Microbaculum marinisediminis: one gene and its partner. The protein of the gene in region 1 interacts with the protein of each later gene in a pairwise test. Links are inferred from orthologs where the notes say so. Each region holds a gene or a part of one and is shown on either strand. Other genes may lie near its edges.

What was found.
Region 2: the proteins of MUB46_RS10540 (region 1) and dsbD interact in binary tests that used the Escherichia coli proteins (3 or more experiments, as listed by UniProt). The link is inferred for Microbaculum marinisediminis from one-to-one orthologs.

What each region holds. Positions count from the first base shown.
Region 1 is NZ_JALIDZ010000004.1:344,575-352,594, reverse strand. What follows is about bases 2,207-5,102. They hold MUB46_RS10540 (DsbE family thiol:disulfide interchange protein), read left to right. Parts: upstream 2,207-3,268; coding sequence 3,269-3,937; downstream 3,938-5,102. Other genes in these bases: MUB46_RS10530 (septation protein A), read right to left, coding at 4,572-5,102; MUB46_RS10535 (NUDIX hydrolase), read left to right, coding at 4,009-4,566; ccmD (heme exporter protein CcmD), read left to right, coding at 3,114-3,272; MUB46_RS10550 (heme ABC transporter permease), read left to right, coding at 2,361-3,092; ccmB (heme exporter protein CcmB), read left to right, coding at 2,207-2,281. Also shown: aconitate hydratase AcnA, read right to left, coding at 1-730; heme ABC exporter ATP-binding protein CcmA, read left to right, coding at 948-1,613; more of ccmB, read left to right, coding at 1,610-2,206; more of MUB46_RS10530, read right to left, coding at 5,103-5,162; signal recognition particle-docking protein FtsY, read right to left, coding at 5,253-6,383; tRNA (N(6)-L-threonylcarbamoyladenosine(37)-C(2))-methylthiotransferase MtaB, read right to left, coding at 6,380-7,660; dapF (diaminopimelate epimerase), read right to left, coding at 7,675-8,020. UniProt on the Escherichia coli protein: Involved in disulfide bond formation. Catalyzes a late, reductive step in the assembly of periplasmic c-type cytochromes, probably the reduction of disulfide bonds of the apocytochrome c to allow covalent linkage with the heme.
Region 2 is NZ_JALIDZ010000008.1:258,031-261,513, forward strand. Bases 500-3,483 are described here. They hold dsbD (protein-disulfide reductase DsbD), read left to right. Parts: upstream 500-1,029; coding sequence 1,030-2,937; downstream 2,938-3,483. Other genes in these bases: MUB46_RS18155 (L,D-transpeptidase), read right to left, coding at 500-903; MUB46_RS18165 (TlpA disulfide reductase family protein), read left to right, coding at 2,934-3,483. Outside these bases: MUB46_RS18150 (response regulator), read right to left, coding at 1-68; more of MUB46_RS18155, read right to left, coding at 136-499. UniProt on the Escherichia coli protein: Required to facilitate the formation of correct disulfide bonds in some periplasmic proteins and for the assembly of the periplasmic c-type cytochromes.

The DNA.
Region 1 (8,020 bases):
CGATGCCGCCGACGCCCCAGCCCAGCACCGACAGGCCGTTGACCATCGTCGTGTGGCTGTCCGTGCCCACCAGCGTGTCCGGGAAAGCCTGCTCCACGGTATTGGTCTTGCCCTTGGCGTCCTTGGTCTTGAACTTCTTGGTCCAGACGGTCTGGCCGAGATACTCCAGGTTCACCTGGTGGCAGATGCCGGTTCCGGGCGGCACCACGCGGAAGTTGTCGAACGCTTCCTGACCCCAGCGCAGGAAGCGGTAGCGCTCGCCGTTGCGCTCGTATTCACGATCGACGTTGACCTTGAAGGCGCGCTGGTTGCCGAACGCGTCGACGATCACCGAGTGGTCGATGACCAGATCCACCGGCACCAGCGGATTGATCTTCTTGGGATCGCCGCCGAGCGCGGTCATGGCGTCGCGCATCGCGGCGAGGTCGACGATCGCCGGCACGCCGGTGAAGTCCTGCATCAGCACGCGCGCCGGGCGGAAGGCGATCTCGCGGTCGGACGACCGCTTGCGCAGCCAGCTCGCCATCGCCTTGATATCGGCCTTCTTGACGGTGCGCCCGTCCTCGTTGCGCAGCAGGTTCTCCAGAAGGACCTTGAGCGAATAGGGAAGCGAGGAGATGTCCTTGAGACCGTTCTTCTCGGCCGCCTTGAGGCTGAAATACTCGTAGGTCTTGTTGCCGACCTTGAGGGTCTTGCGGGCTTTGAAACTGTCGAGGGAGGTGGAGGTCACTGCGTCGGCCTCTTGCGTTCGGGGGTTCAGGGCGAGATGGGGCAGCGTCCACGGTGCGCAATATGACCACGACTTACGTCGCAGGCGCCGGCCCGACTTGCCGGGTATATAGAGAATTTCTAAGAGTGGTGCCAATACGACGTGAGAAAGGCGAGGCCCGTCCCGCACATGGCGACCCGATCGCGCGCCCGATACAGATCCGCATGAGGCCGTCACCATGAAGCTGGTGGGAGACGATCTCGCGTGCGTGCGCGGCGGCCGCGAGGTGTTTTCCGGCCTCGGTTTCGCGGTCGATGCCGGCGAGCTTCTGGTGCTGCGCGGCCCCAACGGCGCCGGCAAGTCGTCGCTCTTGCGCCTCGTCGCCGGGCTGGTGCCCGTGAGCGCGGGCCGGCTCCGCCTCGACGGTGCCGCCGAGGACGTGCCGGTCGGCGAGTACGCCCACTATGTCGGCCATCTCGACGCGCTGAAGCCCGCGCTCACCGTTGCCGAGAACCTCGGCTTCTGGGCCGGGATGCTCGGCCGGCGCAAGGCCGATACAGGCACTGCGCTCGCGGAGGTCGGCCTTGCCGCGCTCGCCGACTTTCCCGCCGGCATCCTGTCGGCCGGCCAGCGCCGGCGCCTTGCGCTCGCCCGCCTGATCGCCTGCGAGCGGCCGCTGTGGCTGCTGGACGAGCCGACGACGGCGATCGACGCGCAGGCGCGTGCGCGCCTATTCGACCTGATTCGCGCCCATCTCGCCGGCGGCGGCCTGGCACTCGTGGCGACCCATGACGCGCTGCCCTTCGAGACGCGGGTGCTGGAGATGGGCGGCCCCGCGCCAAACCCGGCCCGGAACGATGCCGGCGCTGAAACGGGTGCCGATACTGGAGGGGACGCGACATGACCGGCGCCGTCGCCGCCCTGTTCCGCCGCGAGATCCGCCTGTCGCTGCGCGTCGGCGGCGGCGCCATGATGGGCGCGGTGTTCTTTCTGATCGTCATCGCGCTGATGCCCTTCGCCATCGGCCCCGACCTGAACCTCCTGAAGCGGGTCGGCCCGGCGGTCCTCTGGATAGGCGCGCTGCTGGCCACCCTGATCGGCCTCGACCGGCTGTTCCAGGCCGATCACGAGGACGGCTCGCTCGACCTCCTGACCATGACCGAGACGCCGCTCGTCGTCATCGTCGCGGTGAAGGCGATCGCCCACTGGGTGACGACCGGCCTGCCGCTGGTCGTCGCCGCGCCGCTGCTCGGGCTGATGCTCAACGTCGATCCCGCCGCCCTCGGCGCCGTCGCGCTGACGCTTCTGGTCGGCACGCCGGCGCTGACCTTCCTGGGCGCCATCGGCGCGGCCCTGACGGTGGCGCTGCGCCGCGGCGGCCTGCTGGTTCCGGTGACGGTCTTGCCGCTGACGGTGCCCGTGCTCATCTTCGGCGTCGGCGCGACGGACGCGGCGATCACCGGCCCGGTGCCGATGTCGACGCCGCTTCTGGTCCTTGCCGCGTTGACGCTTCTGAGCCTCGTTCTCGCCCCGATCGCCGCCGCCGCGGCGCTGAAACTGGCGCTGGAGTAGGAATAGCCGTGCCGCGACGTTGTTTCGTATCTCAGTTCCGCCGAACTTTGTGCCATAACAGGCGGCGAAGGATCGCGTGATGATCGAACTCGCCAACCCGACCCGATTCATGGCGTACTCCGAACGCCTGCTGCCCTGGCTGTGGGCCGCGGCCGCGCTTGTCTGCGCGCTCGGCCTTTTCCTGGCCTTCCGCGCGCCCGCCGACTACCAGCAGGGCGAGACCGTGCTGATCATGTACATCCACGTGCCGGCCGCCTGGCTGGCGATGATGTGCTATTCGATCGTCGCCGTGTCGTCGCTGGGCACGCTGGTCTGGCGCCACCCGCTCGCCGACGTCTCGGCCAAGGCCGCAGCCCCGATCGGCGCCGCCTTCACCTTCCTGGCGCTGGTCACCGGCTCGCTGTGGGGCAAGCCGATGTGGGGCACCTGGTGGGTGTGGGACGCGCGCCTGACCTCGGTGCTGATCCTGTTCCTGATGTATCTCGGCCTGATCGCGCTATGGCGCGCCTTCGACGATCCCGCCCGCGCCGCGCGGCCCGTCGCGATCCTGGCGCTGGTCGGCTTCGTCAACATCCCGATTATCAAGTTCTCGGTCGACTGGTGGAACACCCTGCACCAGCCCGCCAGCGTCTTCCGCCTCGACGGGCCGACGATCGATTCCTCGATGCTGTATCCGCTTCTGACCATGGGCGTCGGCTATACGCTCCTGTTCTTCGCCCTACATACCGCGGCCATGCGCAACGAGGTGATGCGCCGCCGGGTCCGGGCGCTGCGCGTCAGGGCGGCCGGCGCGCTGGCGCCCGCGCAATGACCAGATCGAGGAGCTGAGCCAATGGTCGACCATCTCGGATTCATCGTCGCCGCCTATGCCCTGACCGCCACCGTGCTGCTCGGCCTCGTCGTCTGGGTGGTCGCCGACGGCCGCGTCCAGAAGGCGGCGCTGGCCGAACTCGACAGGCGCGGCGTGCGCCGCGCGGGCGGCAACCGATGACCGCCGAGGACACCGCTCCCGGAAAGTCGGGGCCCGGGAATCCGGCGCCCGAGAAATCCGCGCCCGCGAAAGCCGCCAGACCGAAGCGCTCGCTGCTCGGCCGCATCGTCGTCGCCACGCCGCTGGTGGTGTTCGCGGGTCTCGCCGGGCTGTTCCTGTTCCGCCTCTATGCCGGTGACCCGAGCGTCGTGCCCTCCGCCCTGATCGGCCGCGAGGTGCCCCAATTCAGCCTCCCCGCCCTCGACGGCCTGGTGGAGGACGGCAAGGCGGTGCCGGGCTTTTCGACCGACGACCTCAAGGGCCAGGGCGTGACCGTGGTCAATGTCTGGGCGTCGTGGTGCGTGCCCTGCCGCGAGGAGCATCCCTTCATCGAGGCCCTGGGCGAGGACGACCGCTTCCGCGTCTTCGGCCTCAACTACAAGGACGGCGCCGACAACGCCCGCCGCTTCCTCGGCCGCTACGGCAATCCGTTCGATGCCGTCGGCGCCGACGAGAAGGGCCGCGTCGGCATCGACTGGGGCGTCTACGGCGTGCCCGAGACCTTCGTCGTCGACAACGACGGCCGCATCGTCTTCAAGCATGTCGGCCCGCTCAACGCGCGCTCGCTGGCCGACCGGCTGATGCCCGAAATCGAGAAGGCGCTGAAGCCGAAGCCCTCTTCCTGATGAAGCACTCGTCGTGACACCGCGTCGGACGGATTGATTTTGCCGCGCGCTTGACGGCACCATTTCACGTCATGAGCGATCTCGAGCCCGACTTCCACCACACCGTCCCGCCCGGCGACACGCTGGAGCGGCGCGTGTGCACGCGCTGCGGCTTTGTCCACTACGACAATCCCAAGGTCGTCGTCGGCTCGGTGGTCCGGTCGCAGGGCGGGATCCTGCTCTGCCGCCGCGCGATCTTCCCCCGCCGCGGCTTCTGGACGATCCCCGCCGGCTATCTGGAACTGAACGAAGCCCCCGATGCCGGCGCCCGCCGCGAGGCGTTCGAGGAGGCCAACGCCGAGATCGCCATTTCCGGCATCCTCGCCGTCTATTCGGTGCCGCGGTTGTCGCAGGTGCAGGTGATCTTCCAGGCGACGCTCGCCGGCGGTTTCTCGCCCGGCGCGGAAAGCCTGGAGGTGAAGCTGTTCGACTGGGCCGACATCCCCTGGGACGAGCTCGCCTTCCCGTCGGTGCACTGGGCGCTGGGCCACGACAGGGCGAGCGAACTCGGCGAGGCCGCCCCGCCCTTCGTCAACCCGCAAGGCCAGACCGGCGACCTGTTTCCCGGCGGCAAGCCGCTGACCCGGTAGGCGGCTCAGGCCTTCTCGGCCTCGTCCTCCAGCCCGTATTTCTTCAGAAGCGGCAGCTGCGCCACGGCGAACAGCATGGTGATCGGCATGATGCCGAACACCTTGAAGCTGACCCAGAAGTCGGTGGAGAAGTTGCGCCAGACGACCTCGTTCAGCACCGCCAGGAAGACGAAGAAGACCGCCCAGCGCCAGGTGATGACGCGCCAGCCCTCCTCGCTGAGCTGGAACACGGTGCCGAAGGCGTATTTGAGCAGCGTGCGGCGGAAATAGAGCCCGGCGACCAGGATCCCGGCGAAGGCGAGGTTCACGATGGTCGGCTTCATCTTGATGAAGACGTCGTCCTGCAGCCACAGCGTCAGCCCGCCGAACACGGTGACGAAGACCGCCGTGACCAGCGGCATCACCGGCACGTTGCGCAGGATGATCCACGAGATCGCAACCGAGATCAGCGTCGCCGGGATGAACAGGCCGGTCGCCCAGAAGATGCCGAGCTTCCAGTTGCCGATGAAGAAGATGACGAGCGGGCCGAGCTCCAGCGCCGGGCGCACCCATTCCGGCGGGCCGGGATGGCGTTCGACGGTTTCGGGACGGGTCATGGCTGGAAACTCCCGATGCGTCCTTTGGGGGATACAGGCAGAGCGGCGGCGCGATCCGCCCCCGAGGGCAGGCGCCGGCGCGGCGTCACGTCACGGTTCCCGGCCGGCATCGCCGCCCTCCGTCGCATCGCCGTCGATCGCCTCTCCGACGATCGCGCGGGCGAACTCGCTCGCCGTGAACGGGTGCAGGTCGTCGACGCCCTCACCGACGCCGATGACGTGGACCGGCAGGCCGTGCTTGGCGGCGATGGCGACCAGGATGCCGCCGCGCGCGGTGCCGTCGAGCTTGGTCATCGCCAGCCCGGTGACGCCGCAGACCTGGCGGAAGATCTCCGTCTGGTTCATGGCGTTCTGGCCCGTCGTCGCGTCGAGCACCAGCAGGACGTCGTGCGGCGCGGTCTCGTCCTGCTTCCTGATGACGCGGACGATCTTCTCCAGTTCCGCCATCAGCTCGGTGCGGTTCTGAAGCCGCCCGGCGGTGTCGATCATCACCACGTCGGCCTGCGCCGCGCGCGCCTGCTGCAACGCCTCGAAGGCGAGCGCGGAGGCGTCCGAGCCCTGCTCGCGGGCGACCACGGTCGCGCCGGTGCGCTCGCCCCAGATCTTGAGCTGCTCGATCGCCGCGGCGCGGAACGTGTCGCCGGCGCCGAGCACCACCGACCTGCCCTCGCGGCGGAACTGCGCGGCGAGCTTGCCGATGGTCGTGGTCTTGCCGGCGCCGTTGACGCCGACGACGAGGATCACATGCGGGGACTTCGCCGGATCGATCGCCAGCGGCTTGGCCACCGGCTCCAGCACCGCCTCGATTTCCTGGGCGAGCACGGTGCGCAGCTCGACGTCGTCGATTTCCTTGTCGTAGCGTTCCTTGGCCAGCCGCTCGGTGATGCGCACCGCCGTTTCCACGCCGAGATCGGCCTGGATCAGGATGTCTTCCAGATCCTGCAGCGTCTCGTCGTCGAGCTTGCGCTTGCGGATCAGCGCAGTGAGGTTCTGCCCCAGCGCCGAGGACGACCGCGACAGCCCGGCGCGCAGCCGTTGCAGCCACGAGCGCGGCTTCTCGGTCCCGGACCTACCCGTTTCGGACACGTCCGCCCCGGACTGGTCCGTCGCGGGCTCCGCCGTCCCGGGCTTGTCCGTCCCGGTGGCGACGGCCTGATCTTCCGGAGCCTTGCGGCCGAGCAGCCGGTCCATAAGGCTCGGGCCGGACTTCTCTTCGCTCATGCTGCCGCCATTCCAATGGGGTCTACGCGGGTCTCGAGACGGCGACCGTCATGGCCGGTGACGCGCGCCCTGACGACCGAACCGGACGGCAAGGCCCGGTCGAGCCGGGCGACGGTGAACTGCTCGGTGCGTCCGCTCGTTTCGGTTTCCACCAGCACCAGCCGGTCGCGGCCGATCTCGGCGTCGAGATGGCGTCTCAGCGCCGCCTCGCCTTCCGTCCTGAGCCGCGCCGCGCGCTCCTTGACGAGCCGCCGGTCGACCTGCGGCATGCGCGCCGCCGGGGTGCCGGTGCGCGGTGAGAACGGGAAGACGTGCAGATGCGTCAGGCCGCAATCGGCGACGATCCTCAGCGTGTTCTCGAACATCGCGTCGGTCTCGGTCGGGAAGCCGGCGATCAGATCGGCGCCGAACACCATGTCGGGCCTGAGCCGGCGCACCGCGTCGCAGAACTCCACCGACTGGGCGCGCGAATGCCGCCGCTTCATCCGCTTCAGGATCATGTCGTCGCCGGCCTGCAGCGACAGATGCAGATGCGGCATCAGCCGCTCCTCCTCGGCGATCGCCCGCAGCAGGTCGTCGTCGGCTTCCACCGAATCGATCGAGGAGATGCGCAGCCGCCCCAGCTCGGGGACATGGCGCAGGATGGCCCGGACCAGCGTGCCGAAGCGCGGATGGCCCGGCAGGTCGCCGCCATAGGAGGTGAGGTCGACGCCGGTCAGCACCACCTCCGCATAGCCCGCCTCGACCAGACGGCGCACCTGATCGACGACCCCGCCCATCGGCACCGAGCGCGACGGACCGCGGCCATAGGGGATGATGCAGAAGGTGCAGCGATGATCGCAGCCGTTCTGCACCTGCACGAAGGCGCGCGCCCGGCCCTCGAACCCCTCGATCAGATGGGCGCCGGTCTCGGTCAGCTCCATGATGTCGTTGACGCGCACCTTCTCGGCCTGCTCGGCCCCGAACGGCAGTGCGCGATAGCTTTCCGGCTTCAGCTTCTCAGCATTGCCGAGCACCAGGTCGACCTCCGCCATGTCGGCGAAGGTCTGCGGCTCGGTCTGCGCCGCGCAGCCGGTGACGACGATGCGCGCGGCCGGATTCTCGCGCCGCGCCTTGCGGATCGCCTGGCGCGCCTGGCGCACGGCCTCGCCGGTCACCGCACAGGTATTGACGACGATGGTGTCGGCGAGGTCGGCCTCGTCGGCCAGCTCGCGGATCGCCTCGGATTCCGCCGCGTTGAGGCGGCAGCCGAAGGTCAGGATATCGGGCCGGGACATCGCGTTTCTCCCGGTCAGGCCGCCGGAGCGGCGGTCTCGACGGAGACTGCGCCCTCGTATTCGAGTTCCCACGGCCCGGTCATCAGCACGTGATCGTCGGACTCGCGCCAGTCGATGCGCAGCGGTCCGCCCGGCAGCGTCACCGTGACGGCGCGCTCCGTCAGCTTCTTGCGCGCGGCCGCCACCGCGGCGGCACAGGCCGCCGAGCCGCAGGCCCGCGTCAGGCCGGCGCCGCGCTCCCACACCTTCAGCGTGATCGCCTCGCGGCTCGTCACCTGGGCAAGGCTGATATTGGCGCGCTCGGGAAAGACCGGATGGTTCTCCAGAAGCGGCCCGATCTTCGACAGATCGTAGGCCTCG
Region 2 (3,483 bases), on another replicon or contig:
CTCAGCCCGAGCCCCACGGTGAGGCCGTCGAGCAGCATGGTGTCGTCCTCGACGACGAGAATCCTCATTGAGTGATCTCCAAGGGAGTGACATGCACCACCCTGTCTTCATCCTAACGGCCCGGCCGTCAGACCGCTATCCGACCAGCAGATGCCCCATCGACGGATCGGGGATCACGACGATCGGGCTGCCGTCCCGGACTTCCCCATGCAGATGGATGATGTCCTGGTTGACGAGGCGGATGCACCCGGACGACACGGCCTTGCCGATGCTCCAGGCCTCCGGCGTACCATGAACCCGATACAGCGTGTCCCTGCCGCCCTCGTGGATATAGAGCGAGCGCGCCCCGAGTGGATTCTTGAGGCCGGGGTCCATGCCGCCATTGGCGATGCTGTACGGTTCCAGTTCCGGCTGACGCGCCACCATCTCGTCCGGCGGGGTCCAGCGCGGCCATTCGCGCTTGTAGGCGACGATCGCCCGCCCGGACCAGGAGAAGCCCTCTCTGCCGACACCGATACCATAGCGGGTGGCACGGCCGTTCTCCTTGACGTGGTAGAGATACCGGTTCGGCGTATCGACGACGACCGTGCCGGGGGCGTAGGACATCGCGTAGTCGACATCCGCGCGCCAGAACCGCTGGTCCATCTCGGCGACGTCGACCGCGGGAATCGGAAACGGCTCGGTCGGTACGGCGTCGTACATCGGCGGCCTTAAGGGCCTGGTCGGCGCCGCCAGCGCGACATCGGCCGACGGCGGCTTGGCCGGGGACGCGACGCATCCCGAAACCACGAGCGCGCCCCCGCCCAACAGGAACGCGCGCCGGCCGATTGTCGCTCCGGTCCGTCCGGCCTCCACCAGGCCGGCCTGCCCCATGATCGCCGGGTCCTTGGCATCCTGCGTCATCTCGCTACCTCTTTAGTTTTCTCTGACGCGCTCCGAACCGCCTCAAGCTTAAGGCTGCCTTAAGCTGCGCCCCTCAGCAGACGGCGCGAACGGATTTGTGATCGGACACGTTGCGAGGCGGAGGTGATGAAAAAGGCGATTCTGGCCGCGATCGGACCGCTGGCGCTGGCGGTAGCTGCCGCAACCGCGATTTGGACGGCCGCTCCTTCGGCGGCATCGCCGGGAACGCCGTTGCCCGCCGACGAGGCATTCGCCCTCGAAGTGTCGCGCGGTGACGCCGGCGCCATCGTGGTGAGATGGGACATTGCCAGCGGCTACTACCTTTACCGCGAGCAGATCGCGGCCCGCGCCGCCGACGGCGCGCCGCTTGCCATTGAAACGCCCCCGGGCGTCCGCAAGGACGACCCGACCTTCGGGCAGACGGAGATCTATCTCGAACGGGCCGAGGCCATCGTCGCCGACCCCGGCGACGGAGAGGTCGAGATCGGCTATCAGGGCTGCCAGGACGGCGGCATCTGCTACATGCCCGAAACCCGCCGCATCGACGTCGCCACGCTGGCGGTCTCCAATCCGGCGGCGCGCCCGGGTCCCGGGCGGGCTTTCGGCCTTTCCTCCGGCCTTTCCTCCCCTGCGGCATCGCCCGACGTCGCGTGGAGCATGGCGCCCGACCCGGCCGATGAGGCCACCCGACAGGACACGGCGGCCGCGGCCGGCTTCGCGCTGGCGGACGACCCCGGCCTCATCCAGTCGCTCCTGGGAGACGGCGGCACCCTCATGGTGCTCGCCATGTTCCCGCTCTTCGGCCTGCTGCTCGCCTTCACGCCGTGCGTTTTCCCGATGTACCCGATCCTCGCGGCGGCGCTGGGCCGGGAGGGCGAAGGACTGACGGCGCGCCGCGGCTTCACGCTGTCCGCCGTCTACGTCGCCGGACTGGCCTCCGCCTTCGCGATCCTCGGCGCCATCGCCGGATGGTCCGGCCGGAACCTGCAACTGGCCCTGCAATCCCCGGTGACGGTCGGCGTGCTGGCGGCGTTGTTCGTCGTGCTGGCCTTGTCCATGTTCGGGCTGTTCAGGCTCCAGCTCCCGGCCCGCTGGACGAATTGGGTGGCGGCTCGCACCGGCGGCCAGAATGGGTCGAAACGCGGATCGAAACGCGCGGCGGCGGCGCTGGGCTTCTCGTCCGCGCTGATCGTCGGCCCCTGCGTGACCGCCCCGCTGGCGGGCGCGCTCCTCTACATCGCCCAGACCGCCGATGTCGCGCTCGGCGCCGCGGCGCTGTTCGGTCTGGCCCTCGGCAAAGGCATCCCCCTGATCATCATGGGAACGCTCGGCGGCCGGGTAATGCCGCGGGCCGGCGCCTGGATGGAAAGCGTGAACTGCGTGTTCGGCTTCGGTTTCCTTGCGACCGCGATCTGGATGGCGACGCCGCTGCTGCCGACCGGCCTCGACCTCGCCCTGTGGTCCATCCTGCTCATTGCCCTGGCGAGCTTCGCGTTCACGGCCCGTCTGCCGGCCGGTTCGGTGCTGGCCGCAACGCGCGCCGCCGGCGCGGTGGCGTCGATCTACGGGGCAATCCTGATGGTCGGCGCGACGTCGGGAGCGACAGATCCGCTGAAGCCGCTCGCGCCGTTCGCACAACGCGGCGGCACCGCACCGGCCACGCAGCCCCTGAACTTCGCCACCGTCCTGTCCGCCGACGACCTGCGCGCGCGGCTGGCGTCCGCCGACGGCAGGCCGACGATGGTCTACGTCACCGCCGACTGGTGCGTGACCTGCTTCACCATCGAGCGCTCCGTCCTGCCCGACGACGCCGTCAGGCGCGGCCTGTCGGGGTTCCAGCTCGTGAAGGCCGATCTCACCGACGTCAACGCGACGAACACGGCGCTGATGGAACAGCTGAACGTGGCCGGCCCCCCGACCATGCTGTTCTTCGACGCCCAGGCGCGCGAGGTGCCGGACACCCGGCTCGTCGGCGACGTCACCGTCGCCCGGCTGACGCGGTCGGCCGAACGCCTCGGCGAGGCCGGTCGATGAACGCCGTCTCGCTCGGGCCGCTCGTCCTTGCCGCGGACCGCTTCGCGGTGGTTCTCGGCGCCCTTGTCTTCATCCTCGTGGCGGGGGTGATCGCGCGTCGGATCGACCGCCGCTTCGATGCCTGGACCTGGTGGGTGTTGATCGGCGGAATCGCGGCCGCCCGGCTCGGCCACGTGGCGATCAACTGGCGCAGCTTCGCCGACGAGCCCCTGCGCGCCTTCGCGCTGTGGCAGGGCGGGTTCTACTGGCCGGCGGGCCTTGCCGCCATCGCGCTCAGCGTCCTCCTGGTGCTGCGGACCAATCGCCAGCGCGCCTGGGCCCTCGCCTCGCTTGCCGCGGCCTTCATCGTCTGGAACACCACCTCACAGCTCGTCGGCGGCACCAGGGCGATCGCGCTGCCCACGGAGACGTTCGAAACGCTTTCCGGCGCGGACCACAGCTTCCTTGCCGGCCGCGGCACGCCGCAGGTGATCAATCTCTGGGCCACCTGGTGCCCGCCCTGCCGGCGCGAAATGCCGATGATGGCCGACGTCGCCGCCACGACCG